DNA from 2 places in the Microcystis sp. M165S2 genome. Region 2 is predicted to be linked to the other one. Evidence: riboswitches for the same ligand, from Rfam matches in the RefSeq annotation. Region 2 holds a riboswitch; the other holds the start of a gene.
What was found. Region 2 has a riboswitch for cyclic di-AMP ahead of IM479_RS01315 (ArsB/NhaD family transporter). Riboswitches for the same ligand answer to the same signal wherever they lie in the genome.
Positions count from the first base shown of each region.

Region 1: it holds a riboswitch for cyclic di-AMP, as region 2 does, so the genes downstream of both, ntrB (nitrate ABC transporter permease) here and IM479_RS01315 (ArsB/NhaD family transporter) in region 2, are expected to answer to the same signal.

Region 1 covers NZ_JADBTZ010000060.1:9,085-12,503, forward strand. The annotation lists gene IM479_RS03430 (CmpA/NrtA family ABC transporter substrate-binding protein) at 1-943, opposite strand, end outside; gene ntrB (nitrate ABC transporter permease) at 948-1,787, opposite strand; cyclic di-AMP (ydaO/yuaA leader) riboswitch at 1,895-2,029, opposite strand; gene IM479_RS03440 (Uma2 family endonuclease) at 2,211-2,813, opposite strand.
Region 2 covers NZ_JADBTZ010000024.1:3,028-6,446, forward strand. The annotation lists gene IM479_RS01310 (glycosyltransferase) at 1-383, opposite strand, end outside; gene IM479_RS01315 (ArsB/NhaD family transporter) at 491-1,828, opposite strand; cyclic di-AMP (ydaO/yuaA leader) riboswitch at 2,058-2,188, opposite strand; gene IM479_RS01320 (DUF3172 domain-containing protein) at 2,378-2,956, shown strand; gene IM479_RS01325 (P-II family nitrogen regulator) at 3,021-3,338, opposite strand; gene IM479_RS01330 (sodium-dependent bicarbonate transport family permease) at 3,412-3,419, opposite strand, start outside.

The DNA.
Region 1 (3,419 bases), on a different contig from region 2:
AAATGATCGTCGCTACTTCCTCTCGATTTTCAGGTCGATCGCAATACTGACAAGCTTCAATCATCGCTTTGACTAAAGAGCGATAGGTTTTCGGGTTTTCTTCGATAAAAGACTCCATCACCGCTAGAATGCGATCGGGGTGTCCTTGCCAGATTTCCCGTCCTTGGGCAAAGGTAAAACCGACCCCTTCGTGACCAGTAATCGCCCTAGTGTTCCAGGGTTCGGCCACCATATAAGCTTGCATTGTGCCAATACGCATATTGTTGACCATCTGCGGTGGCGGAATAATCAAAAGACGAAATTCCTCAATGGGATTAATGCCCATCGATGCCGTCAGATAACGCAGGAAGTATTCATAGATGGAGGAACTCAAGACTGCTGCCCAGATGCGCTCTTCTGGGGGGATACTCTGGAAATAGGCGTGCAGTTGCTTGCCCGCTTGCTGAAGATCGCCATTATACTCTCGCCAAGGTCGAAGGCCAAAATCCCACATCGGCCGGTTCATGGTCATAGCGTTGCCGTGTCGATGAATAGTCATCGCCCCACACAGAGGGGCAACCCGCGCCCCTTCTGCCCCCGTCCTCGCATTGGTAATCGCCCCGGAGACCACGGGAGAAGCGTCCAAGCGTCCGAAGATAATCCCATCACGGGAATTCGCCCAACTTGCTTCCCGACTGAGGGTGACATTCAGTCCATACTTGCGAAAAAAGCCTTTTTCCCAGGCAACCGCGAAGGGGGCGCAATCATTGACGGGGACATATCCCACGGTGAGGTTAGGTTTTTCTAGGGTTTTCGGATCGATAATCGGGGTTACGGCCAGGGCTGCCTCGGTTAATCCCGTCGGGTTGCGACTGGCATTGATAGTACAGGCAGTCAGGCTACCAGTAACCAGGGTCGTCCCCAATCCTTGAAGGAAGGTACGTCTAGATATGGGGGGAATCATGGTATTAACTGCCCGGTTTAGCGGGACGATGGGTGACAAGGACTTGTAAACGGCTAATTAGGTAATCGAGGATTAAACCGGTAACGCCAATGACAATCACCGCCAGAAAGACGGAACTAAGGTTTAAGCGATTCCACTCATCCCAAAGAAAAAACCCGATTCCCACACCTCCGGTTAACATTTCCACGGCTACGATGACTAACCAAGCAATTCCTAAACTTAAGCGCAATCCCGTAAAAATGTAAGGCAAACTAGCGGGGAGGATAATTTTAAAAATCTGGCGATATTTGGGCATTTCTATGACTCTGGCCACATCGATATAGTCTTTGGGTACACTACCGACTCCTAGGGCTGTATTAATCATGGTTGACCAGAGGGAGGTGATAAAAATAACAAAAATGGCCGAGGGTTCCGCGACTCCAAACATGGCTAGAGAGATGGGTAGCCAAGCTAGGGGAGAAACGGGGCGTAGAATTTGAATGATCGGATTGAGGATGAGCATAGCCGGCCGGGATAGCCCGATGAGAAACCCGACCGGAATAGCCACTAATGCTCCCAACAGAAAACCAATTAAGACGCGTCGCAAACTGGCTAGTAATAGCCAACCAATGCCGAGATTGCCCGGACCGCGACGATAGAAGGGATGGAGAATATAATCGAGATTGCTAGTCAAGGCCTGCCAAGGATTGGGCATCAATTCACTTCGGAAAGTCGCAATTATCCACCAGAGGGTAATCAGACCGATAAAACCCATCGCCGGATACAGTACCACATCCTTGAACAGCCAAGCTTTCGCTTGCCTGCCTGTGGCACGCGCAGCGACTAAAATAGCCGCAATATTCATGTTATTTACCCTTATATGAGGATCGAGGTACAGATAATGAGCAGTACCAACCAAGAATCCTGAAAGAGTCAGAATATTTGCAGGAATATCTCCTATTCTGTTTCCCTTCAGTCTTCCCCCAATGCCGACGAAGTTAGCTGACGGGCTAGGACTGAGAGATGTCCTTTTCATTGACTGAAATGCGCCCCAAATTCGGTTCCTCCGCTTCAACACACCGTCGTTGAATTAGGCTGACTTACTCTACTTGCTCAAAATGATAGCACATTCGATCGAGTTGTGGGAAAATCCCGGTCGCCTCTGATACTAAATCCTTTTTTAACAGTATGATTAACTCCCAATCCAACTTTAAAAACCCACTCCCCACTTCCCACTTCCCCACTTCCTTACTTCCTAATTCATAACGGGAGTCCGAAGCGATCGCATTCACCAAATCTTAGCCATTACTAACTCAAACCCCGGCAATTCTGGATCACCACTAACGGTTTCAGGATCATTTAAAATTTCTGGTTCTCGATGGGGGCGATAAATATAGACTTGGCGATTTTGGCGATCGATTAACCAACCCAATAAAGTACCATTGGCAATATATTCCTCCATCTTTTTCTGCAAACTGGATACTGTATCACTAGCAGAACGTAATTCAATGACAAAATCGGGACAGATGGAGGCAAAAGAGGCTTTTTGTTTTTCTGTTAAAGCATTCCAGCGTTCTAATTTAATCCAAGCAGCATCGGGTGAACGAATTGCACCATTGGGCAGCGTAAAACCCGCACTAGAATCAAACCCAAGCCCTGTCCCATCTAGTTCTGACCAGTTCCAAAGTTGAGCGGCGATATTAAAATTGCGATTACCCGTATCTGAAAAAGCAGGGGGCATAACGATCACTTCTCCACTGGCACTGCGTTCAATGCGTAAATCTCGATTGGCTAAACAAAATTCATAAAACTGCTCCTCCGTCATCGGCATAATCCAAGGAAGATCAATCATCAGAGGAGCCGAGGTCGCTTGTACAAGTAGTGTCGTCATATTTTCGCCCTACTCAAGAATTACATGAGTTAACAACTGAATGCCCCTCAATCTTAACTTAGCTCTTGTCATCGGCATTGTTGACTACTAGAGATAGAATGCGATCGCTCTTAACCTGGCCCAAGAAGCCTGACGGCGAGAAATGTAAAGATTTATAAAAATGTAGCTTAAAATACAGTTGTGGGGGTGGGCGTGTGTATTGTTTTGTTGTCCGTCTTTTCAGAAAAAGAAACCACAAAAGTATTCTAATACCATCAATAAAATCCCACAATTCCCCTTCATTAATTGGAGGGGTTTTTATTAGTTGTCAGTTGTCAGTGAAGAATTGATAACCGCTAACTGGTGACTGTTGATTGTTAACTGTTCCGCGAGCGAGATTTGAGGATAATTCAGCAGATAAACTACCATAAATGCTTGGGGATAGTTTTTCCTAGCTTAGGGGGACTGAAAGTTTAATTTTCCCTCTGTTATTCAAATAGAATTATGAAACTATCTTGCTGAAAATGACTGTCGTGAGTTAACACTTGACTGATTTTTAAGCGCTGCATGACCGTCATCGAAAATTTGGGTCTGAAACCCCGTCGTTCTAGGTTGGCTTTACTGTTA
Region 2 (3,419 bases):
TGAGGACGATAGGACCATCGATCGCCACCAAACCAACTCATTTCCCAATCGTCAATATCGAGAATTAGGGGACGTGGGGAAAAAAAACGTTTTAGTAGGCCGATGCCGAAACTGGTGGGACGGGGTTTAACCGCATAGATAATCTCTCCGGAGAGGCGATCGAGTAAAGTTTTGATCTGGCCAAAAAACTGGGGATAATTATTGCCTTGGACCGATACCACCGGTAAATTCCCCGGTGGGGTTGGATAGATTTCCCGGCCAAAAATCGGGCCATAGACCGTCACCTGACAGTTTAGCTGTTGCAAGACTTGAGCAATCAAATAGACTCTTGTGCCACCACCACCGGATAAATCTGGTGCTAAAACAGAGATTTTTTTGTTCACGATCGCCGATCAATCCAGATTATCTAGCACGATAGGAGAATGTTAATCAATGTTAACGTTTTTGTCAATCTTAGGCGAACTTAACATTAATGCCCCCCAGATATAGACTAGACAAAGAAAATTAACATATACATTGCCGAGACGACTAACTGAGTAAACATCACTGGTAGGCCGTAGCGCAGAAAGGTATGAAAGGTAATTTTGCCCCCGTGTTGTTCAGCGATGCCGGCGGCGACAATATTAGAAGAAGCCCCCACTAAAGTACCATTACCCCCTAGGGTAGCCCCATACATCATCGCGTAGAAAAGCGGTAAAACTTCCGGGGGAAAAGAACCAGCATAATCGGGAGAAAGAACTTCTGTCCCGACTAAATTAACATTAACAAGGTACTGTTTCAGTAGTGGAACCATGGCCACCACTAGGGGAATATTGGGAACGACACTGGAAATAAAACCAACAAAAAACAGCAAGACTAGAGAACCTAAAAAGATATTTTTGCCTAAAATTATCGCCAGAAATCCCGATAAACTATTAACTACCCCAGTTTTTTCTAAGCCGCCAATTAGGACAAAAATCGACATAAAAAATAATAGGGTACTCCAGTCCACATCCCGGAGAATATTATGAACCGTATCGATTTTCGATTGCTGGGCTAAAAGTAGGGCTAAAGTGGCCCCCATCAAAGCAACGGCCGCGGGAGAAATGGGTACGGGAAAAGATTCACCGACGACGAATAAAAATAAGACTAAAAAGACGATAATTCCCCCCACCGCTAAGACGCGAGGATGATTAATTTTCGGATGGGGTAATTCTTCTAAATGCTCGAATTTTGTCCGCCAGATTTTCGGGAATAACCAAGGTAACATAACCAGAATGGTAATGACTGCCAAGGCACCACCTAAACTCAAACGCTGTAGGTATTCCATGAAGGTTATATTAATAGAATCACCGACGATATAAGTAGCGGGATCACCAACAATCGTTAATAACCCGGAACTGTTGGCCACGAAAACCATCAGGATTAAGAGCGGCACAAAATCCACACCGATATCTTGAGCTAAGGGAGGAATCAGCGGGGCTAATAACATCACCGTGGTAGCGTTGGGTAATACCGCACAGATTGGGGTAGTAATGGCGACAATTCCTATTAGTAATAATTTGCCCTGTCCCTTGGCTAAAAGCACCATTTGTGCTGCTAAATAATCAAAAATTTTCGTTGGTTCAAAGGCTCTCACTAACACCATTACCCCAAAAAATAGGGCGAGAGTGGCATAACTGCGACTGATATAACCCACCGCCTCCTGGAGAGTCATGATATGGGTAAAAACTAAGATTAAAGCCCCCAGTAAAGCCGCTACGGTAATATGAAGCCACTCGAACATAATCACCACAATGACTGCAATAAAAGTCATTGCAGCAATCCACATTGGTAAAGATTCCAGCATTTTTGATCCTGTTTTTACTTTCGGTTTCTCGATACGACTAAAAGTTTGCCCGAATGTACAGCAAACTCACAAAAAATATGGTTATCGACGGAAAATCTTAAAATTGTTGTGATCGGTGAACCTGCATGAGAATCCCCATATACAATGTCTCCTGTAAGTTATCACTATCAAGTAGTATCAGCGACATAACTGAACCGATCAAGACATTGCTAGGAATGTAGTGATGTTTCAGTCTTCCCCCCCACGCCGACGAAGTTAGCTGACGGGCTAGGATAGAGAGATATCCTTTTCTAGGCTAAAAAATCTAGAAATACGCCCCCAAATGTGGTTCCTCCGCTCCGAATTTGTCTAGCTAATATCTAGCATAGAAACTTGGATTAGGCTGACTTACTCTATTTAGTGATCCACCATAGCATACTAACCTCAAAAAAAACGATATAGCTCTATACTAGACCTATCCTGTCGGTTATCCCCCGGGTTGCTAGGATAGAACAGTGATAAGCTAATAGCTAACGACTGACCGCCATAGCGGCCACATCAGAAATTTCTATGAATAGAAGACCTCGTTATACTCCTCCCCGATCGCGCGATCGTGATTATGACCGCTCCTATGGCGATGACTCCCGCGCTTCGACCTCCGGAGGCCTATTGGCCAAATTAAACTATGCCATGATCGCCCTGATTGGTGGTATTTTTGTACTAGGAGTGGGTCTCGGTCTGGTATTCAGTTCTACCGCTAATTTTAGCCCCGAAAACGTCGCTTCCCGGGAAGTAATCGATCGCAGCGCCCCCAATGCGGAATTATGCGTGCAATTTGGGGCCAGTGCCATTGTCACCGATTTGCGGGTTTATGTCACTCTTAACCCCTTTAATGTTTTTGTTACCCAACCAGTTATGCAACCCGGTTGCGTTTTGCGACGCAATAACTGGTCAATTTTAGAACAACAAAAATTAGTCGATGGACAGCAGGTACAAAGTTGTAAAAACCGGATGAATACCTTTGGTTATACCGGTCCCTTGGAAGGCAAACCGAAAATCGATTGTATCTTCCAAAATGAAGCCGGGGGCAATCTTTTTGTTAATCCCGCCGGCGCTGTTGGCCCCAGACCAGATACAGATAAATTCTAAACCACAAAAGATCGTTCTTCTGACCACTGACTCCTAATTAACTGCGTTGATTTTTACAAGAGGTCTAATGAGTTAGCCATTGGCCCGTAGTCACTACAAAAATTCCGCCAGCTTTTTTTAAAAAAGGCTGAATTTTATCGATCAGACGACCAAGTTGTTCGTCACTATTACAAACCGTCATAATGTAGTTACCACTGTAATCACAATCCAAGTCATCACAGGATAAACCTCGATCACCTTTTCCCGAAGTACTGCCAAAGACGGTATAACCGGAAACTCCGACAACATCAAGAGCGCTTAAGGTTTCTTCCAAAAAAGCATGACTAACAATTATATCTACTTTTTTGACAGTTTGTAGGGAAGGATGCGGGGATTCAAGCATGGTAGTTAAGTAAAAAAGGGACAAGTGAAAGAGAAAAATTTTGACAGGAATTATTGAAAAACAGCCTGGCTTTTTAGACTC